DNA from 3 places in the Solibacillus sp. FSL W7-1464 genome. Region 1 is predicted to be linked to each of the others. Evidence: riboswitches for the same ligand, from Rfam matches in the RefSeq annotation. Region 1 holds a riboswitch; each other region holds the start of a gene.
The links. Region 1 has a riboswitch for cobalamin ahead of MKZ25_RS07785 (glutaredoxin family protein). Riboswitches for the same ligand answer to the same signal wherever they lie in the genome.
Positions count from the first base shown of each region.

Region 2: it holds a riboswitch for cobalamin, as region 1 does, so the genes downstream of both, cobT (nicotinate-nucleotide--dimethylbenzimidazole phosphoribosyltransferase) here and MKZ25_RS07785 (glutaredoxin family protein) in region 1, are expected to answer to the same signal.
Region 3: it holds a riboswitch for cobalamin, as region 1 does, so the genes downstream of both, MKZ25_RS02770 (ABC transporter substrate-binding protein) here and MKZ25_RS07785 (glutaredoxin family protein) in region 1, are expected to answer to the same signal.

Region 1 is NZ_JBBORC010000001.1:1,619,500-1,629,570, reverse strand. It holds gene MKZ25_RS07800 (cobalamin biosynthesis protein CobN) at 1-198, shown strand, start outside; gene MKZ25_RS07795 (ATPase) at 200-502, shown strand; gene dut (dUTP diphosphatase) at 540-983, opposite strand; cobalamin riboswitch at 1,148-1,332, shown strand; gene MKZ25_RS07785 (glutaredoxin family protein) at 1,476-1,703, shown strand; gene nrdI (class Ib ribonucleoside-diphosphate reductase assembly flavoprotein NrdI) at 1,700-2,068, shown strand; partial or broken gene MKZ25_RS07775 (ribonucleotide reductase N-terminal alpha domain-containing protein) at 2,065-2,775, shown strand; partial or broken gene MKZ25_RS07770 (ribonucleotide-diphosphate reductase subunit alpha) at 3,091-3,531, shown strand; gene MKZ25_RS07765 (GIY-YIG nuclease family protein) at 3,688-4,413, shown strand; gene MKZ25_RS07760 (hypothetical protein) at 4,648-5,598, shown strand; gene MKZ25_RS07755 (ribonucleotide-diphosphate reductase subunit beta) at 5,586-6,170, shown strand; gene MKZ25_RS07750 (ribonucleotide-diphosphate reductase subunit beta) at 6,459-6,842, shown strand; partial or broken gene MKZ25_RS07745 (acyl-CoA thioesterase) at 6,963-7,334, opposite strand; gene tnpA (IS66 family insertion sequence element accessory protein TnpA) at 7,575-7,892, shown strand; gene tnpB (IS66 family insertion sequence element accessory protein TnpB) at 7,882-8,235, shown strand; gene tnpC (IS66 family transposase) at 8,274-9,872, shown strand; gene MKZ25_RS07725 (hypothetical protein) at 9,948-10,071, opposite strand, start outside.
Region 2 is NZ_JBBORC010000001.1:3,085,751-3,095,821, reverse strand. It holds gene MKZ25_RS15405 (PP2C family protein-serine/threonine phosphatase) at 1-1,044, opposite strand, end outside; gene MKZ25_RS15400 (alpha/beta fold hydrolase) at 1,037-1,882, opposite strand; gene MKZ25_RS15395 (histidine kinase N-terminal 7TM domain-containing protein) at 2,178-3,020, shown strand; gene MKZ25_RS15390 (GGDEF domain-containing protein) at 3,034-3,696, shown strand; gene MKZ25_RS15385 (hypothetical protein) at 3,839-4,072, shown strand; gene MKZ25_RS15380 (hypothetical protein) at 4,098-4,403, shown strand; gene MKZ25_RS15375 (4-aminobutyrate aminotransferase) at 4,424-4,759, shown strand; cobalamin riboswitch at 4,801-4,978, shown strand; gene cobT (nicotinate-nucleotide--dimethylbenzimidazole phosphoribosyltransferase) at 5,072-6,124, shown strand; gene MKZ25_RS15365 (glutathione ABC transporter substrate-binding protein) at 6,414-8,048, shown strand; gene MKZ25_RS15360 (hypothetical protein) at 8,587-8,898, shown strand; gene MKZ25_RS15355 (YunC family protein) at 9,020-9,268, opposite strand; gene MKZ25_RS15350 (stalk domain-containing protein) at 9,570-10,071, shown strand, end outside.
Region 3 is NZ_JBBORC010000001.1:545,669-555,739, reverse strand. It holds gene MKZ25_RS02775 (FecCD family ABC transporter permease) at 1-674, opposite strand, end outside; gene MKZ25_RS02770 (ABC transporter substrate-binding protein) at 667-1,614, opposite strand; cobalamin riboswitch at 1,756-1,946, opposite strand; gene MKZ25_RS02765 (amino acid ABC transporter ATP-binding protein) at 2,046-2,801, opposite strand; gene MKZ25_RS02760 (amino acid ABC transporter permease) at 2,814-3,524, opposite strand; gene MKZ25_RS02755 (amino acid ABC transporter permease) at 3,537-4,247, opposite strand; gene MKZ25_RS02750 (transporter substrate-binding domain-containing protein) at 4,321-5,190, opposite strand; gene MKZ25_RS02745 (acyl-CoA dehydrogenase family protein) at 5,190-6,365, opposite strand; gene argS (arginine--tRNA ligase) at 6,550-8,217, opposite strand; gene MKZ25_RS02735 (DUF1934 domain-containing protein) at 8,220-8,657, opposite strand; gene MKZ25_RS02730 (GGDEF domain-containing protein) at 8,852-9,931, shown strand; gene MKZ25_RS02725 (diguanylate cyclase) at 9,966-10,071, shown strand, end outside.

The sequences.
Region 1 (10,071 bases):
GAAATCACCTTTGTAAATGGGCATGGCAGAAGTATCGATACGACTGAGGTTACGATTGAAAATAAAGTTTACAATATTAAATCCAGTACTTACAAAGACTTCCCTGATGGGCGTTATCAATGTGAATTAACGTTTTTACCGATTACAAAAATTGTGACGCAAATCGATATTGTGACAACAGGAAAGAAAGGTGATTAATATGATTGATTTTTCAATTGCATTTATACTTATTTTAGTTTTAATTACACCACTTATTCTATCAATCCACTACCGGGATAAACCAAAAGTGGATAAAGGATTTAAAATTGCTTATCATGGTCTATCATACCGCCGTAAATTTATGCGCGACCTTTATTCCATTCCCATTTGTATTATAGCGTTGATCATTATTTATTTGTTTGAAGGTTTCACTAATCTCTTTATATTTTTCACGCTCTTTTTCATACTACTTTTTGGGATTCAAACGACGTACAATTATATAAAGTGGAAAAAAGAGGATTAGAAAAAGCCTGAGTTCATCTGGAACCAGGCTTTTTCCATTATTTCACTCCGCTCGAACCAAAGCCCTTGTCACCGCGCTCCGAATCCGACAGTTCGTCCGTTTCTTCAATGAAAACTTGCGGGACATATTGGACGACTAGCTGGGCAATGCGCATCCCTTTTTCAATCGTAAACGGTGCTTTCCCGTGATTGATTAAAATTACGCCAATTTCACCGCGGTAGCCTGCATCGATCGTTCCAGGACTATTTAACACCGTAATCCCGTGTTTCAAAGCCAATCCGCTACGTGGGCGTACTTGAGCTTCTGTTCCTTCAGGCAATTCGATTTGAAGCCCGGTTTTAATTAACCCGTATTCCCCAGGCAGTAAAACTTTGTCTTCAACCGCACTTAAATCCATCCCTGCGTCCCCTTCCCGTGCCTGTTTCGGCAATACGGCTTCCGGATGGGTTTTCTTAATTTTTAATTGAATCGGCATATTCATCCAACTTTCTATTTGTATTATCTAATTACATGCAGTTATAACAAAACCATATTTTTTCTCTATTTTCAATAGGGAGTTTTCTAGGATTTTGGTTGAATTTATGTAATCATTCATTAGGCTCTTTACTTTTAGGTTGTTAACGCTTATACTCAATTCAACTATATATTGTGTTTTTTTAACAAGGTACTACTAAATGTAGTTTAAAAGGGAAGTTTGGTGTAATTCCAACGCTGTCCCCGCAACTGTAAATGCTGACTGAAGACGAATAGACCACTGTGCTACTAGCATGGGAAGGTGCGTCTGACGGATGAAGCAAAGCCAGGAGACCTGCCTCGTTAAAACTACGTACATTTCTTCGGGGAATAGGAAATGGAGGCGCGCACTCGATCCGTTTCCATTTCAAGCTATCCTGTTTTCCGGGATAGCTTTTTTGTTTTCCCCGCTGACATGTCCGGCACAATCGTTAGTAATACTTATATAGCGAGGGATTCTATGATGAAACTTTACACGAAAACAATTTGCCCCAAATGCCTATGGGTAAAATCCGAACTTGATGCAGCCAACTTGGACGTAGAGGTCATTAATATTGACCAGGACGAATCAGCAAAACAAAAAGTCATCGATGCAGGTTTTCTGTCTGTGCCGTTATTTGAAATAAACGGTGAGTTTATTGCAGAGCCGACTTCTATTATCGATCGCATTTCTGAAATGACGGCATGATCATTTATGCTTCACGAACTGGCAATGTACGATATATCGTGCAAAAACTCGGTTTACCCGCAAAGGATCTGACCGGGGTGGTAAAAATCGGTGAACCGTATCTTTTATTTACGTATACGGATGGATTAGGCTCTGTCCCCCCTATCGTCGACCAGTTCATGACTGCGAACTTTGAATTATGCAAAGGAATCATCGTAAGCGGAAACCGTAATTTCGGTCATGATTTTTTCGGCCGTGCTGGCGACCTTTTAGCTGCACAATATGGAATTCCGTTAATTGAAAAAGTGGAAATGCGAGGAACTCCGGCTAATTACGAGTCGATTACAGATTACTATTACTCCATTTGGAAAGAGGCATCGATATGAAACAGTATTTAAAATTAAATAATGATATATTAAACCGTTACCGTGCTACCGGTGAACTGGATTTGGCGAAAGACAAAGAAGCAACACGCCGCTATTTTCTGGAAGACGTCAATGTCCGGTTACGCTACTTTATCGATATAGAGGAAAAAGTGCGCTATTTAGTTGATGAAGGCTATTACGAAAAAGAGTTTTTTGACTTGTACTCGATGGACTTTATTAAACAGATGTACAAAAAAGCCTATTCCTACAAGTTCCGGTTCCCTTCATTCATGAGTGCTTCGAAATTTTATGAAAGCTATGCGATGAAAAGCCGTGACGGAAAAGAGATTCTGGAAAAGTACGAGGACCGGATCGTCATCATCGCCCTTTATTTAGCACAAGGTGATGAAACTTTGGCGGAAAAGGCCATTGAAGCGGTTATGACTGCCTACCAGCCGGCAACCCCAACTGCTTTAAACAGCGGGAAAAAGGCGCGTGGTGAGCTTGTCTCATGCTTTAAATTAACGATGGACGATACGATGAACTCAATCGCCGAGAATATCGGCTATTGTCTTGAACTTTCCCGCTTAGGCGGCGGTGTCGGGGTAAACTTGACCGATCTGCGTCCATTGGGAGATCCGATAAAAGGGATCTTAAACCGTGCGAGCGGGGTTATGCCCGTTGCGAAACTGCTGGAGAATTCGTTCTCTTATTCGAATCAATTGGGTTAATAATTGGCCCAATTAAAACGCGGTCAATTGCGGGAACATCTGAGTATATCAAGGTAGGATTCTACAGAGTAATCTAGTAGCGAACCCTAAAAATCCAAGATTGCAGAAAATCCGCAGCCAAGCAACCTAGTAAGGTTGAAGGTTCAACGACTAAGTGATTATTTTAGTAATATTTTAATCCGAACCGCGCCTTTACCAATAGAGTTGATGTTTCCACAATTGTTAACTTTTTTGGCAAAGTGAAGATATAGTCTGATCTCTATGGCGACATAGAGAGCTAGGCAGAAATGACCTAGCCCTACTTTAATTAAGTGGAGTAACAAAATGCAACGTAACGGCTCCGGAGTAGTCTATTTAAATGTTTTCCACGGAGATATTGAAGCGTTCATCTCTTCCAAGAAACCAAATGCCGACGACAAAATCCGTTTAGCTACACTATCTACAGGGATTATTCTTCCGGATATTTTCTTTGAACTGATGCGTCGCGATAAAGATATCGTCTTGTTCAGTTCTTATGATATTTATAAAGAATACGGGAAACGCATGTCGGAAATTTCAATTACGGAAATGTACTATGAGCTATTGGATAATCCGAACATCCGTAAATTGAAACGATTAAACGCCCGTAAACTATATACGGAAATTAAAAAGGCACAATTTGAATCAGGTTACCCGTTTGAAATATTCGATGATAATGTCAATAACGCCCATCCATTAAAGGAAATCGGGCGTGTGAAGATGTCTAATTTGTGTTAATAATTAGCACCTTCTAAGAGAAATCTTAGTCGAAAACTCCGTTAAACGAGGGAAATCTTATTAAGATAATCTCGTACTAAATTATTATTCACCCTATAAAATTGGGTATATAAATTATAAAATTAAATTTTTACACTTGGAGGTAATCTTAAAGTGAAAACATTTGGTTTTGTTTATATAACAATTAATAAGGCAAATGGCAAAGCTTATATTGGGAAATGTATTTATCAAAGACAAAATAATTGGGAAAGTTATTTAGGGTCTGGATTATATTTAAAAAAAGCAATAAAGAAATACGGGAAGGAAAATTTTATTAGGTTCATTTTAGAAGAAGCTTATTCTTCCGATGAATTAAATAACCTTGAAGAATATTATATCAAGCAATTTAACGCAGTAAATTCTCCTTATTTTTACAATTTAAAATTGACTGCAATAGGTGGAGATTGTTTTACTAATAATCCTCGTAAAGAAGAAATTAGACAAATGAGAGTTAAACAAATGTCTGGTAAAGGGAATAATCAATATGGAAAACCTAAAACCAAAAGAATGATTGAATCAGTAAAACAAGCTAATTCTCGTGCAATCTTAATAGATGATATTTATTATAAAAGCCTTTCTGAAGTATCATTTAATCTAGGGATAGGAATAACTACAATAGCCTATAGATTGGACAGTTCTAAATTTCCCAATTATAAGAGATTGTTCCCAAAACACCCAAAAGAAAGATATACTTCACATACTAAAACCAAAAAAATTGAAGTTGATAATATCATCTATAATGGGCAAAATGAAGCTTTAAAAAAATTAAATATTAGTAAAACAACCTTAAATACTAGATTAAATAGTGATAAATTCCCCAATTATAAACGCCTTGAATAATAAAATGTCTAACGACTATCGAAAGCATAGCTAGATGAAAAACTCTAGTGAAGAAGCGAGTAGAGTACCCCTCAAGCGAGGCCCGAATGCAAAATAGGGATAAAACATAAAGGGAAACGCGGAGCACCTTAGCAGGTAAAGCTGAAGGTGATGAAATAGTCTGCTCTATATGGCAACATATAGCTGAGAAATCGGTTTAGAAGTAGCGATTCTAAATGAACATAGAGGACAGAAATTTTACAGTACCAACAAACAAGTATTATCACCGACCAAAACGAGCCGAATGAATATGGTCTCGATGTTTCTTGTAACTTAGGTTCGATTGACATTCACGAAGCAACGAAAGTTCAGGATTTCGGACAGCTTGTCGATACAGCAATGCGTCTATTGACTAATGTCTCAACGATGACCGATATCGTCAACGTCCCTTCTGTGTCGAAAGCGAACAAAGTGATGCACTCTGTCGGATTGGGCGTTATGAACTTGCATGGACACCTTGTACAAAGTGGAATCCGTTATGGTTCCAAAGATTCGATTGAATTTATCGATGCATTTATGGAAGCACTGAACTATTACTCATTAAAAGCATCAATGGAAATCGCGAAGCAAAAGAACGAAACGTTTTATAGATTTGAGGAAAGTGAATATGCGAGCGGTGTTTACTTTGAAACTTATATAAATAAAGAAGAAAAAGAACTTACACCTGAAGTGATTAAAGCACTTGGGGGTACACCGGTTATTACAAAAAATATGTGGCAACAGTTGAAGGCTGATGTATTGGAGCATGGATTATTCCACTCGTATAGATTGGCGATCGCTCCGACAGGCAGTATCTCCTACATCCGCAGCTGTACCGCTTCCATCGCCCCTGTTACAGAACGCGTGGAAGTTCGTGATTATGCGGACAGTCGAACAATTTATCCGATGCCATTTTTAACGAATGATAACCAAGAACTTTATACCGAAGCCTATGAAGTAAACCCGTATGAACTGATCGACCTTTACGCAGCCGCGCAAAAGCATGTCGACCAGGGGATTTCCATGACACTATACGTGACGGACCAGTGGAACACAGAACAATTGGCAAAAGCTTATATTTATGCGTGGACGAAAGGTATTAAAACCGTTTATTACGTACGCCAACGTTTACTTACAATTGAGGAGTGTGTCGCATGTCAAATTTAACGTATAAAGCCGTCAACTGGAATACCCCTACGAGTGAGCTCGCTCGCATTTTTTGGGACCAGCAATGGAAACAAATATGGTTTCCCGAAGAAATTGCAGTCAGTAAAGACGTCAAACAATGGAAGGAATTCGAACATCAGGATACATATAAAAAAGTGTTCGGCGGCCTGACATTGCTTGATACGGTACAAACGAACATCGGCATGAATGAAATCGCCAAGTACACTCCCGATTTTCAGGAGAAAGCGGTGTTAACCGTATTCGGATCGTTTGAAGCAATTCACGCAAAGTCTTATTCATATATTTTTACAACACTATGCACAAATACTGAAATCGACGAAGTTTTCGAGTGGGTACAAAAAAATGAGTTTCTTCAATATAAAGCATATCGCATTGGTGAAGTATACACCGCTATAAAAGAAGATGACCCGGAAAGCTTATGGAAAGCAATGTTCGCTTCAGTTATACTGGAAAGCTTCTTATTCTATTCCGGCTTCTTCTACCCTCTTTATTTAGGAGGACAGGGTGTACTGCGAAACAGTGCGGAAGTGATTAGCTTAATCTTGCGTTAATATCGTGGCGCAAGTAAAACTCTTTGAATTCAGGGAACATCCTAACGTTTAGTCGAGGACAATCCTGAGCCAAGATTGATAGTTAAGAGATTGAAAACTATCAATAAGGTGCAACGGTCATCGAAAGCACATGTTTTTACATGGAAGCGAGTAGAGTAGGATACAAGTCAAGAATGGTATCCGAAGCGGAGAGATATAGCAAAAGCTATATATGATATGATCTGATCTTATAAGAAATTATAAGCTGCATAAAGCAGAAGTAAGAATGACGAACTTACTTGAAACAAAATGGACGAATCAATCCACGGAGTAGCAGTCGGCTTTTTCGCCCAGAACATTTTCAAAACGTTCTCAACAGAAAAACAGCAGGAGCTAACTTTGTGGGGCTATGAATATTTACTCGATTTATATCAGAATGAAATGAAGTATACCGATGATTTATACGCAGAAACGGGACTATCTCCCGAAGTTAAAAAATACGTACGCTACAATGCGAATAAAGCGCTTATGAACTTGGGGCTCGACACGATGTTCCCTGACGAGGAAGTCAACCCGGTTGTCATGAACGGAATTTCCAATACTGGGTCCACCTATGATTTCTTCAGTCAAAAAGGAGCAACTTACGCGGTGGCTAAAGTGGCCCCTATTACGGATGATACATTTAAGTTTTAAAATTAAAACGCTATGGTTTGGTCATGGTCCATAGCGTTTTTTTCAAATTAGATCAATTCTTGCTTATTGTAAAAATGAATAATCATCTTTATATTCTTCTTTTGCAATCTCCTAATTTAACTATTTACTGCTTGTTTCAAAAAGCTTCTTTAATGGTTCCGGAATCTTCGCAACCTTTTTCTTTTCTAAATGATAAAATCAGCCGAATTGTTTCCCCATACAATGAACATGCTTCTCGGTAGTAATCTCCAACTCCATTTCCCAGCTGGATTGTCCGATTTTCACCATCCAACACCGTCCGACCGGTTTATCAAAAATTGTTAAAGGAACTTTGTATTCTATTTCTGTTTTCAAGATTGGTGAAATTTGCACAGCCATCATGTCTGCCAATGGATAATGATTATTTAAAAAAGCCATGCGTAGATCCTCAAACCACCGCACGTACACAATATTACTGACAATGCCCATCGCATCAATATCATAGGTATTGATTTAAATTGGTTGTTCTGCTAATAAAATTCTCATAATTTTTGCCCCCCTTATTTTCCCTCTTCATAACGAATTATTGACCAAAAACCAATATCCTGAAATCCAATTTGCTTATAAATGCGCCCTTAAGCAATTTGTAATTCCATAATCTCTTTTAAAAGTAAGCGCCAAATATAGCACACCTTCAACGAATTCAATGGCCATGAGACAATCATGACAATGAATGAAGTTGGAGGTTTTTTTATGAAACGATCAGAACGTCAGCTGATGTGGCAATCTCGTATTCAAGCTTTCCACACGAGTGGTGAAGCAAGCGTTGCTGCTTGGTGCGCAAAAGAAAATGTACCTGTTCAAAGTATGTATCAGTGGCTGCGTAAATCACGGACGCAGACAAAAATTCAACCTGCTCAGTGGTTACCTGTTGTTGTACAAGAGCCTGTTCTACCTGAAACGATTCCCATTACGATTAAATTAAATGGCATCACCATTGACTGTCCACCCGATTTTGATGAAGCGACTTTAACGAAAGTCCTTCAGGTTGTCCAACATCATGTTCACTAATTTAAGAATGGATCAAGTGTTCATTGCGTGTGGACCAACAGATTTACGGAAATCCGTGGATGGTCTCGCTGCAATTGTACAAGAAAGCTTTCAGCTTGATCCCTTTTCATCGCATCTCTTTGTATTCTGTAACCGAAAAAAGGATAAATTAAAAATCCTTCACTGGGACCATAATGGATTTTGGCTCTTTTATCGTCGTTTAGAAGATGGCCTGTTTGACTGGCCCGATGAAGCGACTACGCCATTGAAAATTTCAGGCAGGCAATTTAAATGGTTACTCGAAGGGTTACCTATGAATCAAAAATCCTCACATATGAAGATTTCTGCTAAAGTTGTCATTTGAAAAAGGAATTCGGCTAATCAGGTCGAATTTCTTTATCTATGGTAAAAATCGAACTTACTCCAACACTTACAATTGAAGAACTCGCAAAAAAGAATGCGGCGTTGGAAAAACAAAATGAAGCCCTACTGGCTAAACTCAACTGGTGGGAAGCACAGTTCCGCCTGAGCCAACAAAAGAAGTATGGTGCTTCAAGTGAAAAAACCAACCAAGATCAACTTACGCTGACGCTATTCAATGAAATGGAAATGACGTCAGATAACACGGTCGAAGAACCGACGCTTGAAACGGTTACCTATAAACGTAAAAAGCGTTCGGGTCAAATCGAAGCGATGTTAGAAAACTTGCCTGTCGAAACGATTCACTATCGTTTAAGCGAAGAAGAGCAGGTTTGTTTGTGTTGCGGTGAAAAGACACACGAAATGAGTACACAAATCCGTCGTGAATTGAAAATCATTCCGGCACAAGTCGAAGTGGTCGAACATGTTCAACACATTTACAGCTGCCGTCATTGTGAAAAAGAAGGAACAGAAACACCTATCGTCACAGCGAAAATGCCAGCGCCTATGTATCCAGGTAGCTTAGCTTCGCCATCAGCGATGGCTTATTTGATGAGCCAAAAATATTGTGAAGGTCTTCCGCTTTATCGACAAGAAAAACAATTAGAGCGAATGGGCATTTCACTCTCACGTCAAACGATGGCGAACTGGATGATGTATGGGGCGAACACATGGCTTATCCATTTATATCATCATCTTCATAAAAAACTACTACAAGAGGATATTGCCCATGCGGATGAGACCAGTTTACAAGTATTAAATGAACCTGGTCGCGCTGCGACAAGCAAATCGTTTATGTGGATGTATCGAACAGGTCGAGAAGTAGCGCCCATCGTGCTTTATGACTATCAAACTACACGCTCGGGTAAACATCCCAAAGCATTTTTACAAGGTTTTTCAGGTTATCTCCATGTCGATGGATATGCAGGTTATCACGACTTGAAAAATGTCGAGTTGGTCGGGTGCTGGGCGCACGCGCGTCGAAAATATGATGAAGCACTGAAATCCTTACCAGCAAATCTACAAAATACAGAGCAGCCATGTGCCGCAAAAATAGGCCTTCAATTCTGTAATCGTTTATTTGCGATCGACAAAAAGATTAATAAAATGGACGACTGTACACCTGAACGTCGCTACGATGAACGTCTGAAGCAGAGTAAACCTGTATTAGATGATTTTTTAGTATGGCTAAAAACAGAAAAAGCCCGTGTCGCACCAAAAACAAAATTAGGTGAAGCCATTACATACTGTTTAAATCAGTGGCAAAAACTCGTGGTATTTTTAAAGGATGGTCGTCTAGAGTTAGATAATAATCGAGGCGAACGTTCGATTAAACCGTTCGTTATCGGTCGCAAGGCGTGGTTATTTGCGAGTTCTCCAAAAGGCGCAAAGGCTAGTGCTGTCATTTACAGTATTGTAGAAACAGCCAAAGAGAACCAACTCGATCCGCTGAAATATTTAACGTATGTCTTGGAACAGCTGCCGTTAATTGAACGAACAGACGACGCAGCGTTAGATGCGTTGATGCCTTGGTCAGATAAAATTCCGACCAACTGCCACGTACCAAAACGAACTATATAGATAACATAACAATAGCGGCTGCCTAAAACTAGGTGGCCGCTATTTGACGCTTACTTTTAAAATCAGAAATCTAATTCAGACATTTTCGATATATTTATAAGTAGGATACGCTTCGCTAACTAATCTTCTCACTAGTATATTTTTATCTATACTTAATATTGTTGAAGCAAAATTAACACTCTGATATTCAATACCGTCA
Region 2 (10,071 bases), 1.5 Mb from region 1:
GTTTAACTCAAACGTTTCAGAAACACCATCTGTATACAGAAGTATTCTTGTCCCACTCTTATAATGAAATGTTCTTGATTTATACAAAATGTTTTCAAACATGCCTAATGGCGGGTTTGTTGCACCGAGCTCATGTTGGGCACCATTGACTTCCTGTAAAATAGCAGGAGGGTGGCCAGCATTAATATACTCAATCGTCTGTGTGCTGATATCAATATTCAGATAAATTGCTGTGCAGTAATGCCAAGCATCCTGATTGTTTTGAAATAAATCGTGCAAGTACTGATCCAGCTCCTGTAATACCCTTTCAGGTGCGGCTTCCCGCGATATTAACTTCTGGAACATCGATTGAAGTGACATCGTAATTAAAGCAGATGAAACCCCGTGGCCCATAACATCCAATAAAATAATGCCGTACTTTTGCGGCGTTATTTGATAAAATCCAAAAATATCTCCGGATAATGATTTAGACGCATGATAATAAGACAGGATTTGAATATCCTCATTGAGGATGTCCTTCGTTAATGCGGTTTCCTGAATTTTTTTGGCAATCTGCAAATCCCGTTCGGTTTCTCGCATAATTTTCGTGTTGATTTGATTGGCCTGCTCGAGATCCAGTTGCTTTTTCTCCAATTTCGAAAGGACCTGCTCTTTTTCTAAATAAGCATCTTCCGTCATTTTCCGGGCGTTTATGAGCGCATCTTCCAATGCACTTCGATTACGGATCGGAAAAATGACGCCGATTATCTGATTATTATCCTGGATAGAAGCGTTTAATAAAATAGGGATTTCTTCTTTCATTACGGTTAGTAATGTCAGGAACATTTCCTCGACAGCGTGCTTCACTTTAATCAGCGGTACTAAATAAAGCTGACAGAAAATCTGGGACGAAGGAGATAACAGCACATTAAAATGCTGCCCTATAAGATGCTCGGATGTTTGATAGTGCAGCAAATTCAGCAATGTCTTATTAATGGTAAGAATTTCACCTTCTGATGATAAAGTGATAAATCCGCACGGGGCCTTCTCTATTAGTTCATCCATTTAAATATTCCACGCCCTCACCGATCAGTGGCACAGGTTGCTCCGATAAATAATTTTTAATCAATTGAATTGTTTCCTCCGGGTCGCTCATATGTGGACAGTGACCGATTGCATTCATATAGGCAATCTTACTGTTTGGCATATGCTCATGTAAGTACTCGCCAACTACCCTTGGCGCGATGACATCTTCCTTACATTGTAAAATAAGGGACGGGACAGTTGCTTTCGGAATATCTTTACGGTTATCGGTAAAGAAGCAAGCCTTTGCAAATGTATTCGCAAATAAAGGATCAGTTGAACAGAACCGATCTTCCAAATCTTTTGAAACGCCTGCTTTTGCTGTATTGTTTAATAATGTAATCGAGAAAGCATTTGCCCAACCGATATAATTTTTTTCCATCAGGTCCATTAAATTGAGTAAGTCTTTAATTTCAAAACCACCGTAGTATGGGGGATCATTGATATAACTTGGTGATGGTGCGATCAGGATCAGTTGTGAAAAGTACTCTGGTTTTGATAATGAAGCCAAGAAGCCGATCATACTGCTTACCGAGTGACCGACAAAAACTGCTTCCTTTAAATCCAGAGTTTCACAAATGTCTAAAAGATCCTGCACGTAACCGGACAGTTCTCCATATTTTTCAAGGTCAAAAGCTGTAATATCTGAATTTCCAAACCCGACATAATCAAATAAAATTATTTGATAATCTTCTTCAAAAGCAGGAAATACATCATTCCATACCGTTTGGTCGCATCCAAACCCAGCAGCGAAAATTAAAGGTTTTTTACCTTTCCCACGAATATGTACGTTATTTCGCTTCATTATATTTTGGATCATGAAATACACTCCCATCAAATAATCTCTTCTAACATTTTAAAACATAGATTTTATTCTATTAAACTGTAATTTTGAATTAGATGGGAGAATAAGTAAAGGGAAACGCCTTTTTTCCTCCTTTCATTTCGAGGGATAAATTGATAGATAACTATTATTATTTCAATAAAATATCCTATTATTTTATATTTTATGCTACATTATAAGAAAAAAGTGTTAATTAAGAGAGGATAAACCAATAATGGGTTCGCAATTGACCATGTATATAACGCTTGTTTGTACGTCGGGAGTACTAAATTTGTACTTATGTCTCTATGCCTTTAGCAAACGTCATAAATATACGAATATCGCAAATTATTTTATTCTCTATACAGCGGCCATCAGCATTTACTGTTTTGCTTCGGCCATGACTTTAATATCGACGACGCTCGAACAAATCAGTTTCTGGAATACCATTCTCTACATCGGGATGCCGACATCTGCAACACTGGGCTTACTGTATGTCATGAGCTATTTAGGCTTTAAGATGACGGTTAGAAGAAGCGTATTCATACTTCTTATTCCATTTATCACTATTATAATGGTAGCGACAAATCCCTGGCATCATCTTCATTATCGAGTTTTTGAACTGGACCCGAATTTAGGAGCACCTTTCGTTTATCAGGAGATTGGCATGTGGTATATGGTGCACGGTGTATACACCTTTGCCAGCATGTTTGTCGCATTTTTGCTGGTGATTTCTCATTGGAAGGAAACGGCGAAGGTATACCGCCCCCAATTGATTGCGTTAATGTTCGGCCAGCTTGTTCCGATAGTGACAGCGTTTCTTTATTTGAACGGATTCACACCTGCAGGAGTTGATCCGGTACCGATGATTTTATGGCTTTCTTCCTTATTATACTTGTGGGCGATCAGCACATCCCGGCTGTTTCGGATTATGCCGATTGCGAAAGATAAAATATATAATAGTATTACGGACGGGGCCATCGTATTGGATGAATCTTACCGGCTTATTGAATTCAATCAAGCATCGAAAGTGATGCTGCCAAATTTGAAAAAATCGATGTTCGGCAAAAATTTTGTGAAGTTTTGGAATGAACAGACAGGGGAGGAACTGCCTTTCAAATTAACGCGATATTAAGGACGTTCAAGAAGTGAGGTTATGTTCCGAATATGCGGACCGGGTTTATCAAGTTCGCATTACTTCACTGGAACAAGCGAGAAACAGTAAAGGCTTGTTATTGGTTTTTACGGATATTACGGAAATTAAAAGGCTGCAGGAAAAACTGGAGCAGCAGGCTTATTATGATGAGCTCACGAAAATTTATAATCGCCGCGCATTTTTACAGCAAAGTGAACAGGATTTTCAGGAAGCGAAGGATACGGGTTTGCCATTTACGGTCCTGTTAATGGATATCGATCATTTTAAACGGGTGAATGATACGTACGGGCATCATATAGGGGACCAGTTGCTCGTGCACGTCGTAAATGCCTGCCAAACACAACTGCTGGAAGGGCGGCATTTCTTTGCGCGGTACGGCGGAGAGGAATTCGTCATTGCGCTGAAGGGGTTCGATGAAGCGGAAGGTGAAATATTAGCCAACCAGCTTCGCACTGCCATTGAACAGGCACCGCTCATGACGGAAGCGGGCAGTCTTTCGGCTACGTTAAGTATTGGTGTTGCGGAAGTAGTAGACTGGACAGAAGAAACTTTGTATCAGCTATTGCATAAAGCAGACACCGCTTTATATGCGGCGAAGGAAGAAGGACGCAACCGTGTGAAAGTATATGCGGCGAGTGAAGGCATACTTAGTTGATTCGACTGAAACCGGCATGGAGAAATTCATGCCGTTTTTTATTTGGTGAAGGGTGCGGCAAGCTTTTGAGTGGGATTCCGTATTACCTCGTATTAGGGGAATATGTTAGCATAGTAAAATAATGACTAAATGGAGAGTGGTTATGACACAGGAAAATTCAAAGGCGGTTTCTATAAGGATTTGTTTAATCCTGCCTCAAATTATGATTGTAGGTTTCTTGTTAAAAAATATTCAGCTACTTAATAATTCGTCCTCGATCGTTGCTAAATGGCTAGCGGGCATTTCCTTTGTCCTTTTTTCATTTTTGCTTATCGTCTCGTTATGGGCGACAATCAAACATTTTAAAGGAACAGATGTGTTGGACCGTCATACATAAACAAAGTTAAAGCAGGGGGATTGTGATGATTGGTTATATTCTAACGGGGTTTTTGTTAATCTTTGCTTGCAGGAAATTTTATAAGTATAGGGCCATTTTTAAACAGCTGTCGAAAAAAGAATGGCTGCAATTCGGTGCCGGTTTTTTACTGGCATGGGCTGGAGCTGTATTTATTATTATAGGTGGAGCCAACATAACGGAAATGATTGAAATCCCATGGTTAAAAAGCCTTTTGGAAATTGGAGTGATTTTGATTGGCTTGGCGTTGGCAGGAATCATTATGAGTAAAATCTTGCCGAAGAAAATAAAAGAGTTTTATTTGGGAGATTAGTGGAACGGGGGAAAATGAAAATGGGAGAAATGATCGGATTTGCAGTAGTTGGGATAATTATTGCAGGTTTAACTTATGCTTTAATTAAACAAGTTATAGAGACTAAGCGCAGCGGTAGCAATGTGGCCGGTCCGCTGTTTCGTAAACAAATGGCTGGAAAAAATAAAGTGATGACGATAGCGTTACTTGGAATTTTAGTATTTTACACATTAAATATCTTGAGCGTTATCTCCTCATCTATCCCGGTATCTAACAGCTTGACTGTACAGGGGACTTGGTTGAGTTTTCTAGTTTACTTTGTTGCAAAGTTTGCAATGAAACCACAGTTAGCTGATCAGCGTAAACTGAATGTGTAGACCCCTTGACGAAAAAACAGGTTCAAAGTAAAGTAATGTTAAATTCATCAAGCATTAGGTGCCCGTTAAAGGAGAATAGGGAATAAAGTGAAAAGCTTTAGCGTAATCCCACCACTGTATGGAGGAGTTTCATAGCAATACCCACTGGATGTCATTCCGGGAAGGGGCTATGAAATCGTGAATCTGAGCCAGGAGACCTGCCTAATACGCTTACTGTTTATAGACACTGGATATGTCTGTAGTTTATTTGTTAACGAATAAACTGCAGGCTATTTTTATTGTCAAAATTCATTTAAATGGGGGAAACGAAACATGCAATTATTACAGAAAACGATTGAACAAATTCAGGGAATCGACCGACAAATGGAAGACAAAGCGCGACAGTACATAGACTCTTTAGCCAAGCCGCCTCAAAGTTTAGGGAAGCTTGAATCATTAGCTATGCAAATCGCCACAATTACCGGTGAACTTGCACCGAAAATCGATAACAAAGCGATGATTGTCATGGCGGCAGATCACGGTGTATATGAGGAAGGGGTAACACCAAACCCGCAAAGTACAACGGTTTTCCAAACACTATCCTTTCCGAAAGGGACGACAGGGATGTGTACGATTTCGAAAATAACGAATGCGAAAGTCATCCCGGTAGATATCGGGGTAAAAGAAGATTTACCTCAAGATGCCGGGGTCATTATTAAAAAGGTGAAATACGGGACGGACAATATGGCGAAAGGTCCTGCAATGACACGTGAAGAAGCGATTCAGGCGATTGAAGTCGGAATTGAAGTCGCGACAGAAGCCATTCGAAGCGGCGTCAACCTTATCGGGACCGGTGAAATGGGCATCGGAAATACGACACCAAGTGCTGCGGTGCTTTCGGTACTTCATGGCTGTGATCCGCTGGAAGTAACGGGTTACGGAGCTGGTGTTGGGGCTGGCGGTATCGAATATAAAGCCGAAGTCATTCGAAAAGCGATCGCGTTGAATAAACCGGATGCTGAAGATCCGATTGATGTTGTGGCAAAAGTAGGCGGGCTGGAGATTTGCGGGATGGCAGGAGTTTTCCTTGCAGCTGCCGCGAATCGTGTGCCGGTCGTAGTCGATGGGTATATTTCAACGATTTCGGCATTGATCGCCTATAAACTGAATCCGAATGTGAAAGCGTATTTAATTCCGTCACATCTATCGGAAGAGCCGGGTGCAAAAATCGCGGCCGAGCTTTTAGGACTGGAACCGATGCTGCATATGAATATGCGACTTGGAGAAGGATCGGGTGCTGCATTGGCATTCCCGATTCTTGATGCGGCTTGTTCGATGATTACGAATATGGTCACGCTGGAAGAAGCGGCGGCACTTTTAGTGTAAGTTGAAGAAAAAAGTCCAATAAATGTTCGCGCCTCTAGTTAGAATGTTACTTCTAACTAGGGGTGTTTTATTTTTGCATAAAAAATGTATAGAATACTATTGGAAAAATTCCTTAAATGCTCTATAACATAAAAACAATGCTTATTTAAGTAATTTTTTCCGAAAAAGTTGTGACTGTTTATTTTGAATAATTGAATAAAAATTTAGAATATTGTTTATTTTATAAGTTTTAATTGGTAGACTTTACATGTATTGCCTACAAAAGTTAGAACGAAGGGGGAAAAGACGAATGAAGAATAACTTAAAAAGTAATTTTCTGTTATTTTTAGTAATGGCGTTTGCCTTACTTTTAGTAGCGTGTAGCGGAGGGGATGATTCAGGTGTTGACTCATCTAACAGTGACAATACAACAGCGGATTCATCAAGTAGTTCTACTGAGGTGGAAGCGGCAGCTGGAGGGGATTTAGTACTTGCAACATTATCCGATGCGGCAAATTTAGATCCGCATATGTCTACGGACGTACCGTCAGCTTCTGTATTATCGAACATTACAGAAGGTCTTGTGAAAAAAGATAAAGAAGGCAATATCGTACCGAGTTTGGCAAAAAGCTGGACAGCAGTAGATGATGTGACATGGGAGTTTGAGCTTGAAGAAGGCATTACATTCCATGATGGAGAAGACTTCAATGCGGCGGCTGTTAAGAAAAACTTCGACCGCATATTAGATCCGGAAGTCGGTGCGCCACGGGCATTTTTATTTGAAGCGGTGAAAGAAGTGGAAGTCGTAAGTGATTATGTTGTACGAATTCATACACATTATCCATTTGCGCCATTACTGAACCACTTAAACCATCCGGTCGGCGTAATCATTTCACCAGCCCAAATTGATGCAGATTATGAAAATATGAAAGCTGACCAACCGGCAGGCGCATTAGTGAATGAGCAAGGTCCGATTGGTACAGGCTTTATGAAGTTTGATTATTGGACACCAGGTACAGAAATTAAATTAGTGAATAACGAAGATTACTGGAGTCAAAAAGCATATGTAGACTCTGTAACGTTTAAAGTCATTCCGGAAAGTGCGACACGTGCTGCAGAACTGGAAACGGGATACGCACATATTATTGAACCGGTTCAGCCAAATGAAGTGGAAATGATTGAAGGAACGACGAGTACTGTTGATATTACACCAGGTTCATCATTATCTTACGTTGGTTTCAATATCGATAAAGAACCATTTGACGATGTTCGTGTTCGTCAGGCAATATCAATGCTTGTCGATCAGCAATTGATTATCGATGGTATTTATGAAGGGATCGGTGAAGTAGCGAAAGGCCCGTTAGCACCAAGTGTATATGGCTATGATGACTCGGTAGAGCCATTAACTTATGATGTTGAAAAGGCGAAGGAACTTTTAGCAGAAGCCGGCTTGGCGGATGGCTTTACTACAACGATCTGGACAAATGATAACCCGCAGCGACAAGACATCGCAATCATGCTGCAAGAAGAACTAAAGAAAATTAATGTGACGGCAGACATTGAAGTGGTCGAGTGGGGCGCATACTTAGCGAAGACGGCTGCCGGTGAGCATGACATGTATATTTTAGGTTTATCGAATCCGGTAGGCGATGCGGACTACTTCTTAACACAGCTATTCCACTCGAAAAACCATGGCGATGCGGGTAACCGTATGTTCTACACGAATGACAGGGTCGATGCGTTATTAGATGAGGCGCGTGAAGAAATTGACACGACGAAGCGTTTAGCGTTATATAAGGAGATTCAAGATATTTTAGTGGAAGAAGCGCCAATGATTTATATCCACCATCAAGCGTATATTTCGGGTGTAAGTGAAAAAATTGAAGGCTACTGGATTAATGACTCAGGTCACCATAAACTTCAAGAAGTGAAATTCATAAAATAAAATGAAGCAAACGGGCTACATTAAAAGGAACGATTACTTTTAATGTGGCCTTTTTTTAATGAATAAGGCGATCCCAGAAAATAAGTGCCGTTTTTCAGTCTATTCCATTTGTTTTACCAGTAAAATACCAATAAGCGGAACTTTATCGTTTCTTCAACGAGGCAAAGAACGATAAAGAAAAGCCCTACCCAATCCTCGTAAATGTAATGTGCGACCAGAACATTAGGGGGAATGAATAGAACTTGATTTAATTTTACAGAAAATTCAGTGAAATGCAAGCAATTGTCCTGTCAAATGCTTTCCCTCTGTAATATCCTATATTAACCAAATGTAAAAACATACTCGAATTGTTAATAATAGCTTAAAAAGTGCTTTTTCGATTGAACTTGGAATAAAGTAACCGGTAAATAGGGTATGGAAATGTAAGACCAATAAAAGAGGAGAGGCGGGAGGGGCATTAAGGGAAACGGGGTGATCACTATTTCTCCGTATGGAAAAGTTCATTTTTGAATATATTCGAGAAAAGGATGAGGATAATATGAATCAAATTTTTAAAAAAGATGAGTTTATTATTATTCCTTTTTATAAAGGGCGTAAGCAGGAATTTATGGTCGTCAATACGAAGAAGGAATTTAAAAATGGACATACGCACTTAAAGTCATTTAAGATGGCCAAGTATTTGATCAATCTTGCGCGATGCCAAAAAATCAATTCCGGGTTAAGACCATATTTATTAACAAGCCTTACAAGAATATCAGCAGACCGTGAATATATTCAGAAATTGGAAGAGCTTCTAGCCGTAAAAAGAAGTAAAGGATCGAAAGCTTCCTATTATAATAAAGCAATATGATTGTACCTAAGTATGGTCAATGAAAATAGATAGACCGCTTTTTCAAGAAATTGAAAGAGCGGTTTTTTTGCATGAAAATTTATTTGGGTGAAGCTCATCACCGGAGAGCTTACAAATTTGACTAAATCATTTTTAATAAAGCATCTTCGCCAATCATACCTTCTTCGATGCCGCACGCTCTCGCTTCGTATGTGACGGATTCCAATGGCGCCTTGAGTAAGTCATCGATCGTTCGAACACCAACTGCACGCCCAGCAATGATTTTACGATCGGCCAACTTTTCATTTAACAGCCCGACATCGAGTGCACCACACATGATGTACCCACGCTCATTCGATATAGTCAGCAATGTTGTTTTCGGTAAATTCACCGTTACAGCAGTAAATAAATGACCTTGAAGATCAATCGTTTCCGTATAGACGATAACCTTCTCCCCCTTTCATATAAATCATATGAAACAATTGAAAAATGGTACTTGTTTTCGGCGAAAATGTGCAGAATGATTCGAATATTAATTAAGTGAGAGGTAAGATTTCATATTCAACCTATGAAATGCAGGGTGCAGAAGACGTGTACAAAACTGTCCGATATAACTTTATTTACCATTGAAGTTTTCGCCTCTTCTCTCCATAATTAGTTTGTTAAAATAATATTTTACTGGAGGATAATATATGAGGTTTTTGAAAATGGTGATGGTTGTGCTTCTTGTCTTTTCATCTGCTACGTTTGCGAAGGTGGATGAAGCTCAGGCAGCATCAAATATTTCGATTTTTTTAAATGATTCCAAACAATCATACAGCAACAAGGCGATGATTAAAAACGGGGTAACATTAGTACCGTTACGTGGTATTTTTGAAGGCTTAGGAGCAAATGTTAATTGGAATGCATCCACTAAAACGATTGATGCATCTAAAGGCAGTACAAAAATTTGGCTGAAAATCGGCTCAAAAACAACGAAAGTAAATGGCAAAAATGTAACGATTTCCGTTCCTGCTCAAATAGTAAATGGCAGCACACTCGTACCTTTACGATTTATCAGCGAGGCGTTAGGTGCTCAAGTTAATTGGGTACCAACTACAAAAACAGTGAAAATTTATATGAGCAAGGGGACATCGACTGCACCATCCGGGAAGTCAATGAAAGTGCACTTCCTTGATGTAGGTCAGGGAGATT
Region 3 (10,071 bases), 1.1 Mb from region 1:
TACTGGGCACGCTCTTCCCCATAAATCATCGCATTCAGCTCACGGCGAGTCAGCCAAATAAGTGCTGTACCGAACATCATAAACGGCAGTACCATCTGAACATATGGCCAGCCTCGCATCGACACACTTCCTAAAAGCCAGCCGATAATTTCTCTTAGCTGTTCACCTGTAAGTGCGACCATTAAGGAAATGCAGGACCCTAAAAACGAGCTGAAAATAATCCCCGTCAAAATCAGTGTTTCCATTTTCATCGAACGGTCAACTAGTCGGGCAAATGTCAGGACAATAATCATCGTACATGCGGCACCGGCCATACTGAATACGGGCAATGTGAAGACACCGAGTACCGGTATTGAAATCCCTAAAAAGATGGTCATAACCGCACCGACCGAGGCACCAGATGAAATACCTAATGTATACGGATCCGCCAAAGGGTTTTTAAGTAACCCTTGAAATGCAGCTCCGGCTATTGCTAAAGATGCCCCGATTAGTGCCGCTAAAATGACACGTGGCATTCGGATTTTCCACAAAATACTGTATGCAACCGGATCAGTCGTTTTATCCCATAATGTTGAAAACGGGATATTAACAGACCCGAATGAAATGCCGATCCATACGCTGCTTAAAAGCAATCCAATCGATAGTACATAGGAGATTGAATATTTTTTATTCATTAAATACCTCTGGGTAAATCGCCGCACCTATTGATTCAATACCTTCAACAATACGCGGACCTTGTCGGCTCGTCGTATCGCCATCGACTAATTTCACATTGCCATTTTTCACTGCATCCATTTCGGCATAGGCATCGTTTTTCTCGATTGCCGCCATGTCGTTTTCATACGTTACTAAAATGACATCCGGATTGCTGTTTACAAATTGCTCAGAGCTGTACATCGGCCACCCTAGTTCCGGAACAGCATTTTCTGCATTTAGAACGTCCAGCATTTCACTGATGAATGTTTCTTCACCTGCAGCATAAAGGTCCGGATCTGTTCCAACAACAATAAACACGGACTTTTCTTCCAGGTCGGCTACTTTCACTTCAATTTCTTCAATTCCCTCTTTGATCGAGGCAATCATTTTTTCGGCTTCTTGTTCTTTATTTGTCAGTTGCCCGATTTGTTTGATCGTTTCGTATGTTTCTTCAAATGTTTTCGCATCCTTTACAACGAATACGGGAATGCCTACTGATTCAAGCTGCGCAATTGCCTGTTCATTGAAGCTGTACATTCCGGATTCATGCGCTACGACTAAATCAGGTTGCAGACCGATTATTTGTTCTAAATTGAACTCCATGCCGCCAACTGATTCTTTAGATAATGCTTCTTCAGGATATGTATCATTGTCGTTCACAGCGATAATTTCATCGTTTAACCCTAGTCCGAATAAAATTTCCGTATTGGATGGAGCCAATGTAATAATGCGTTCCGGTGCTTTTTCAAGCGTAATTTCTTTGTCCAATGCATCTTTTATAGTTACCGGAAATTGTGCTGCGTCAGATACTTCTTTATTGTCTTTTGCAGATTGTTCATCTGTTGCTTTTTCCGAATTACATGCCGCTAGAGTTAATGTAAGTAATGCTGCGGAAGAGAGCAGTTGCCATTTTTTCAAAATAAAAACCTCCTGAAATCTCGTTGTATAATTTTCTACAAAAATAAAAAGCTCCCCTACTATAAATGAAGGAAGCTTTACGTATGCAAATAAAATTCATCAAAAAGAATTTATCCGCCACATCCTATCCTCGTAGGTTTAATTTAGGGCATTATAAAGGCAGGTCTCCTGGCTTATGCATAAACGTTGAAGAGCGCCTTCCCGAATTTTTTTCAGTGGCATATTGCTCTCAACTAGCAGTTACAGTGGCGGGACCGCATCGGATTTGAACCGATTTCCCTTTTACTCCTTACTCTATCAATAGAGTAAGAACCTTTATCGTCCATATTAAATTAATGTCTTTATTATAGCGGAAGATTAACGGAATGTGTGCAAATTTATTAAAGTGTCAGATAATTCGACGTAAGCTATGAATTTATTGCTCGTTACCCTTATATATGGTACGTATAGTCATCTGGAAGTACACGACGCAGGAATTGCTTTGTTCGGTCTTCTTTTGGCTGCACGAAAATTTCATGTGGTGAGCCTTCTTCAATAACATTTCCGCCGTCCATGAAAATGACACGGTTGGCCACATCACGCGCGAATGACATTTCATGTGTAACGACTAACATTGTCGTCCCTTCTTTTGCGATGTCTTTCATCACGCCTAATACTTCCCCTACGAGTTCAGGATCGAGTGCTGAAGTTGGCTCATCAAATAAAATAATATCCGGATTTAAGGCTACAGCACGTGCAATCCCAACACGCTGTTGTTGGCCACCAGACAATTGGCTTGGATAAGAATCATATTTCTCTGTTAAGCCCACCTTATCAAGGGCCTTTTTGGAAATTGTATATGCTTCATCTTTTTTCATACCACGACCGATGATAAGTCCTTCAGCTACATTTTCAAGCGCGGTTTTATTATTAAATAGATTATAGTTTTGAAAGACAAATGCTGTTTTTTTACGAATCTCTAAAATATCCTTTTTCGATGCTTTGTTTAGATCGACTGAAATATTGTCGAAGCTTGCTGTCCCTTCATCTGCACGTTCTAAAAAGTTAATGCAGCGCAGCAATGTCGTTTTTCCTGAACCACTTGGACCTAAAATGACTACGACATCACCTTTATCAATCGTCAAGTCGACGCCTTTTAATATTTTGAGTTCCCCAAATGTTTTATGCACATTTTTAATTTCAAGCATTGCGATTCCTCCTTAAACTGTCACCGCTTTATAGCGACTTAAACGCTTTTCAGACCATTTAAATAAATACTCAACCGTCATACAGATAATTAAATAGACAATGAAAATATCAATATATGCCTCTAAATAGTTGTATCCAAAATTCGCCTCTACTTTAGCCTTGAGCGTGATTTCCTGTAACGATATTGCATAACCGAGCGAAGTAGCTTTAATCAAGTTGATCGTCGCTGTACATAGGTTCGGCATCGCAGAAACTAAAGCTTGTGGAATAATAATACGTCGGTATGCCTGTGCTGACGTGAGTCCAACCGATTGTGCTGCTTCCAGCTGACCTTTCGGAACTGTTTGTATGGCGGATCGAAACACTTCAATTAAAATTGCTGCCGTATTGAATGAGAAAATAATAAATGCATACCATAACGGATTCACATTATAGATTGGATAGTCGATATTGTATTTCTCAAACAGGCCACTTAACAGTAAGGGTATTGTTGCATACAGAACAAAAATTTGAATAATAATGGGTGTGCCTCGGACAAAAGAAATGTAAATTTTCGCAAAAAAGTTGACGACCGGTATTTCATAAACACGTGCAAGTGCTAGTAAAAAACCTAATGGTACTGCTACAAAAAGTGAAACAACCGTAACGAGAAGCGCTACTGGAACACCACTTAATGCAACAAAAAATGTATCAAATAAAAATTGCCAGTTGATTAATCCCATTGTAAGCCCCTCCTACGTTGTTTTAATAGATTGTTTTCCTTTGCTGAAAGCTTTTTCTAGCAAGGCAAAGGTTTTCTCAATTGAAATCGATAAAACCCAGTAAATGACCGCTAATGCGATGTAAATCTCAAGAGTATGTGTTCCATAATTGTTCGCAATAATTAAGTTTGCCTTCCCTACGATATCGATAAAGCCTATCGTGTAAGCAAGGGCACCTTCTTGTAAAACCGAAATCAAGCCATTTCCGAAGTTTGGAATCGCAACCACAAACGCTTGCGGGAAAATAATACGACGATAAGCCTGAAACGGTGTTAGCCCCACACTGACGGCCGCTTCAAATTGTCCGCGGTCGATCGCCAAATACGCAGATCGAATAACTTCGGACATCATTGCCGCAAATTGCAGACTAAACGTAATAACGACAAAAACGCCTGTCGGTACATTTTGCAAGTAAATACCGAATACCCCTTCTGCAAAGGCGGGAATGCCGTAATACACTAGAAATAGTAAAACAATTGATGGTGTACAACGGATCACGGTCGTATAGCCATTTGCTAAAAGCCTAAGTATTTTATTGGAGCTCAATTTTGCCGCAGCTAGTAATAGACCAAAAATAGACCCGCCAATAACAGAAAATGCTGCAATATAAAGTGTAATCCACAAATATGGTAATAAACTTGGCAACGCAGACCAAATGTACGACACATCAAAATATTTTTCCACATTTCTCCGACCTTTCTTTTAAAATATTGATAAGAAAAGCTACTTAAGCAACAACTTAAGCAGCTTCAAGGGATTATCGATTTACTGATTCTAGTACTTCAAATAAGTCTTTGCCATAAAACTCTTTGCTTAGCTCACGTAAAGCATCTGTCTCTTTGATTTCTGCAATTGCCTTATCGTACGCATCTGCAAAGTCCTGCTGTTTTTTATTGAATAACGGCCATGTTTTAATAACCGCAAATTCGTTATATACAACTTCATCTTTTAAATGGTAATATGGTCCGCCTTCAGTTAATACTTGCCCAGTGAATGCTCCTTCAATTTGAACGCCACCATCTACACGACCTTCGTTTACCCATTGCACAACATCCACCGTGAACTCTTCACCCGCTTGTAATTTTACCGGGTTGTCTGGGTTTGCTTCATTGTATTCCGCAATAACTGTATACTGGGCATTGTTTGCTGCGATAGGTGCTAACGTATAGCCGGCTGAAGCAAAATCACTTAAATTTTTAATGTTCTCGTTTTCTTTTTTAAGTACTAATCCTGCACTACTTAATCCTAAAAACTCTTGCGGGAAAATGTATTTCTGTGTACGTTCTTCGGTCCAGAATGCATTTTTTACACCTGCATGATATTTCCCTTGCTCGACACCGATCAATAAATCGTCATTCGTCGTACCAACGAATTCGAACTCATACTCAGGTAATGCTTCGTCGACAAGCTTCATTACTTCCACGTCATACCCTGTCGCATTGCCGCTTTCATCTAAAAACGTCATCGGTTTTCCTGCTTGGTCGTACGCTACTTTTACAACAGTTACGCCATCTTTATTCGAAGTTGTAGTAGCTGAGCTTGAATCCGGTTCATTTCCGCAAGCTGCTAAAATTGTTACAGCCGCAACGCCTAAAGATGCCAGCTTAATAAATTTTTGGATTTTCATTAGTTTACCTCTTTCGTTTTTAAATTATTTTCAATTGCCGTTTCGGCCAAGCGTTTAATCGTAATATCATCCATTGGCGGATTGTGCAGGCCAGCTCGCACATCACGGTAATATCGCTGTAACGGATTCGAGCGTTGCAAACTTTTAGCCCCTACCAGTCGCATCGCCTTATCAACAACTTCAATGGCGGTATTTGTCACGACATGTTTTGCGATATTCACTTCATTGATGATGGCAGCCTTTTTCGCCGGATTATTATAAAGTTGAGCCACTCCGTAAATCGTAAAACGAGCTTTTGTCAGAGCTAAATCCATCTCTCCAATCAACGTCTGGACATTCGGCAATTGAGCAATTGTCCCTTGAATACTGTTCGGAGAGTGGCTATTGGCAAAGTCAACTGCATAATCGCGTGCTGCCTGTGCGATTCCTAAATAAGTAGCAGGAATTAATAACAGCCAGCCATTTAACTTAAAACCTGTAGAATAACCAGGGATTTCAACTAAATCAGAAACATCTACACGTACATTTTCCAGAACTAAATCATCGCTTCCTGTACCTCGCATTGATGCAACATCCCATGTGTTTTCAACCGATACACCAGCAGCCGTTTTAGGTATTAAAAAGAATCCTAAATGATTGTCTTCCTCTACCCAAGCTGAAACTAAAAAATAGTCTAAATCCGGTGCACCGCTCGTGTAATTTTTGCGTCCGTTTATAATGTATGAATCACCATCACGTTTTGCTGTTGTTCCTGGTCGCCCGCCTCGTACGGGACTACCCATCGCAAACTCACTTACTGCACGATTGACCGTAGCACCTTTTGCAATTTGTTTCCCGAACCAAACCAGCTTTTGTTCATCCCAGTATCGGTTTTCAAATATTTCACCAACGTTTTGCACCGTCCAAGATGCGGCTAAACCAGTACTGCCGCAATAGCTCGATAATGTTTCGTGTAATAACACTGCATCGTATACTGTAAAACCATCACCACCATATTTTTTTGGCAACGTCATTTTCGTGTAACCTATATCTCGCAGCTTTTTGAAATTTTCAAACGGGAAGACAGCTTCTTCATCTGTCTGCTGTGCATGTTTTTTCACACTATCTGCTATTGTTTCGAGCTTTTTCAACCATTGTCGTTGCTCGTCTGTTTGAATAAATAAATCTTTGCTCATGAAAAGCACCACCTCATATGTGTCCTAATGCATAGTTACTCTATTGGAATTAATCATACTTTCTGAATTTTAAGAAGTCAATAGGCATTACCAAGTTTTTTTATAGGGATTATAGGTTGTAACGAAACACTAAAAAAGACACCCCATTTTTATTTAGAAAATAGGATGCCTTTTAAATTACGAATTACATTTTTTCCGGTGCGCTTACGCCGATTAGTTTCAGTGCATTCGCCAATGTAGTTTTTACTGCTGTAATTAATGCTAAACGTGCTTCTGTCAGCTCTTTGTTATCTTGGTTCAATACTTTTTCTGCATTGTAGAAACTATGGAATGCAGCTGCCAAGTCCTGAATATAGTTTGCGATTCGGTGTGGTGTGCGGTGTTTCGCTGCATCTGCCACGATTTGCGGGAATGCGCCGACTTTTTTAAGCACATCTTCTTCTTTTTCTGCTGTTAGCAAGTTCAGGTTTTCCAATGATGCCTCGAAACCTTGCTCGTTTGCTGCACGTAAAATTGATGAGATACGAGCATGTGCATACTGTGCGTAATATACCGGATTTTCGTTCGACTGCGATACCGCTAAGTCCAAATCGAAGTCCATATGTGAATCCCCTGCTGTTTTAACGAAGAAATAACGTACAGCATCCAAGCCTACTTCTTCCACTAATTCACGCATCGTTACAGCATTCCCTGTACGTTTACTCATCTTGAATTTCTCGCCGTTTTTGTACAGCTGAACCATTTGGATAATATCTACTTCCAATGTACCGCGGTCATAGCCAAGTGCTTCGATCGCCGCTTTCATACGTGGAATATAGCCGTGGTGGTCAGCGCCCCAAATATTGATCAGCTTATTAAATCCGCGGTGCAATTTATCTTCATGGTAAGCAATATCCGGTGTTAAATATGTGTAAGAACCATCGTTTTTAATTAATACACGGTCTTTGTCATCACCGAATGTTGTTGAACGGAACCAAGTCGCGCCTTCTTCATCAAATACATGGCCATTTGCTTTTAGTTTGTCTAACGCTACATCGATTTTTCCGTTTTCATATAAAGATGTTTCTGAATACCAAACATCAAATTCAACACGGAAGTTTTTAAGGTCGGTTTGCAGTTTCGCCAATTCCAGTTTCAAGCCGTGCTCACGGAAAAATTTAAAGCGTTCTTCATCAGACTTGTCCAGAATTGTTGCACCGAATTCTTCAGCAAGCTTACCGGCAATTCCGATAATATCAGGACCGTGGTAACCGTCTTCCGGCATTTCCGCATCCATTCCTAATGCTTGCTTATAACGTGCTTCCAAAGAATACGCCAGGTTATTAATTTGGTTACCTGCATCATTTATATAATATTCACGTGATACGTCAAAACCGGCAAAATCCAATACATTACATAATGAATCCCCTACAGAAGCACCGCGCGCATGGCCTAAATGCAAGTCGCCAGTCGGGTTAGCCGATACGAACTCGACCTGTACTTTTTCTCCTGCGCCTGCAGTTGAACGGCCATAGTTTTCGCCTTGTTCAAATGCTGCTGTCACAACACTTGCCAGGAAGTCTTTACGAACTGTAATATTCATGAAACCCGGTCCGGCAATTTCGACCTTCTCGATGTCTGTGCCTTCAGTCGTTAAATGTTCTAAAATCGCTTCTGCAATTGCACGTGGCGGCTTTTTAGCAAGCTTAGTTAATTGCATTGCAATATTTGTTGCAAAGTCACCGTTTGCTTTATCCTTTGGTGTTTCTAAATGAATGTTGATTTCTGTGCCCGTTTCTACCAGGCCTGCTTGATCGATTGCCGCTTTTAATGCCGCTTTAATCGATTGCTGTAATTGTTCTACTGCGTTCATAGTTATACCTCCGTAAATTGAATGTCTAATTTGTAATGGCCAACTGAATTGCCACCTATGATAAGGTCATAATGCGTTTTAAATTGCCCTGACACTTTTTCGTTTTGTACTACTTCAATGGCTAACTGATGTGTATCGGTAACAAGAGGTAATGAACCAAATGGACTTTCATAATGACCATTCTCGCGTAAGTCCGGATTTAAAGGCAAACGCATGTTCACACCGCCTTTTCGCATAATAAACGAATTCGTTTCATTTAGTTTGATCGTCGTCTGAATCTGCAGATCCTCCTGAACTTCCTCATAGCGCAGATAATGGCTGTTGCCTTTTTCTACACAACTGCCTTCAAGCCACATTTCATATTGTTCAAGCTCGCCCTCGGTTGGAATGATGGAGGAAACTAGTTTGATTTTGACTGTTTTCCCGCTCTCGTTCGCCATAGCAGTCAGCTCCTATACATATATTTCTATAACCTTTTTATTATAGGATAAGTATCTATCTTTAAGCAACAATGAACTTAACTTTGCGCTTACTCCTTCAATCAACTTGATTTGAACGGTTTTTATTTAATTCCACTATTTTTATAGTAATTTTCGTTCAAAACTGTAATGATTAAAGTATAAAGGAGCTTATTATGTTAATTGAAATATTATCTTACTTCTGTATATTATTTACGTTTACACTTTTAATTTACTGGCCATTTATCAACCATTTTAAACAAACGCCATTCATCAACCGGACGCTTCCCTATGTAGTAGGAGTGAAATTTGGTGTAACGGGTCTTGTTCTGACTTTCTCGGCTGTCCACCTTACGAATGATTTCATGATGAACATTCAGTATATTCCGGTGTTATACAGTGGGCTATTAGGCGGGCCATTTGCTATTCTGATCAGTGGTCTGATTATAGGAACCGGACTGTTTTTCCTGCCATATTTGGCATTGGTACCGATGATCCTGAATATTAATTTTATCGTTCTTGTTGTGACGTTATTCTTTGTCACAAGGAAATATAAAATGACGACTAAAAATATTTTTTTATTTTTTTGGGTTTGCTTTATAGAAACATTTATCGCATTATTTCTCGGGCTTTGCTTCCATACTAAAAGCTTTGAATACTTACTGCTCTATGGCATTTTTACGATTTTTTCATTTTATTTCATATACATTGTCATTCGCCAAATTAAACTTGCCAATGATACGGTAAAACAGACGACTCATCTGAAAAAGATCGATTTTTTAACACAATTACCGAACAATAAAGAAAATGAAAAACAAATTCAAAACCTGCTTAAAAAGAAATCCCCATTCAATTTATTGCTCGTGGATATTCGAGATTTTAAATTGCTCAATTTGCAGTATGGTTTTTCCACAGGTGATCTTGTTATTAAAGAACTTGCCCAACAACTGATGGAATATGCCAAAAAAAATGGCGCTTATGTCGGCCGATTGGGCGGTGAGGAGTTTCTTCTGATTTTAAGGGATGTGCCTCCTGCTATTGCAGTTGTAGAGGCCAATAATCTAATTAATATGATTGCCCAACAGCCGTTCGAAATATCCGCAGATTTATCTTTTCATATTTCCGTATCGGTAGGAATTAGTTCCTATCCTGATAATGGACAAACATCTTTGGAGCTACTTGAAAATTTAGTGGTAGCAAAACAGCAGGCAAAAACAAAACTATCTTCTTATTTCCATATAAATAATTTAAAATAACGGGTAACGATATATTACCAAGGTGGGTGATGCCATGTTTTTTGAGCTGACAATCAACTTTTCAATTCTGTTTTGCTTTACAATTTTAATTTTCTGGCCCTTCATTCAATATGAAGATAACCCTTTCATCCATAAATATA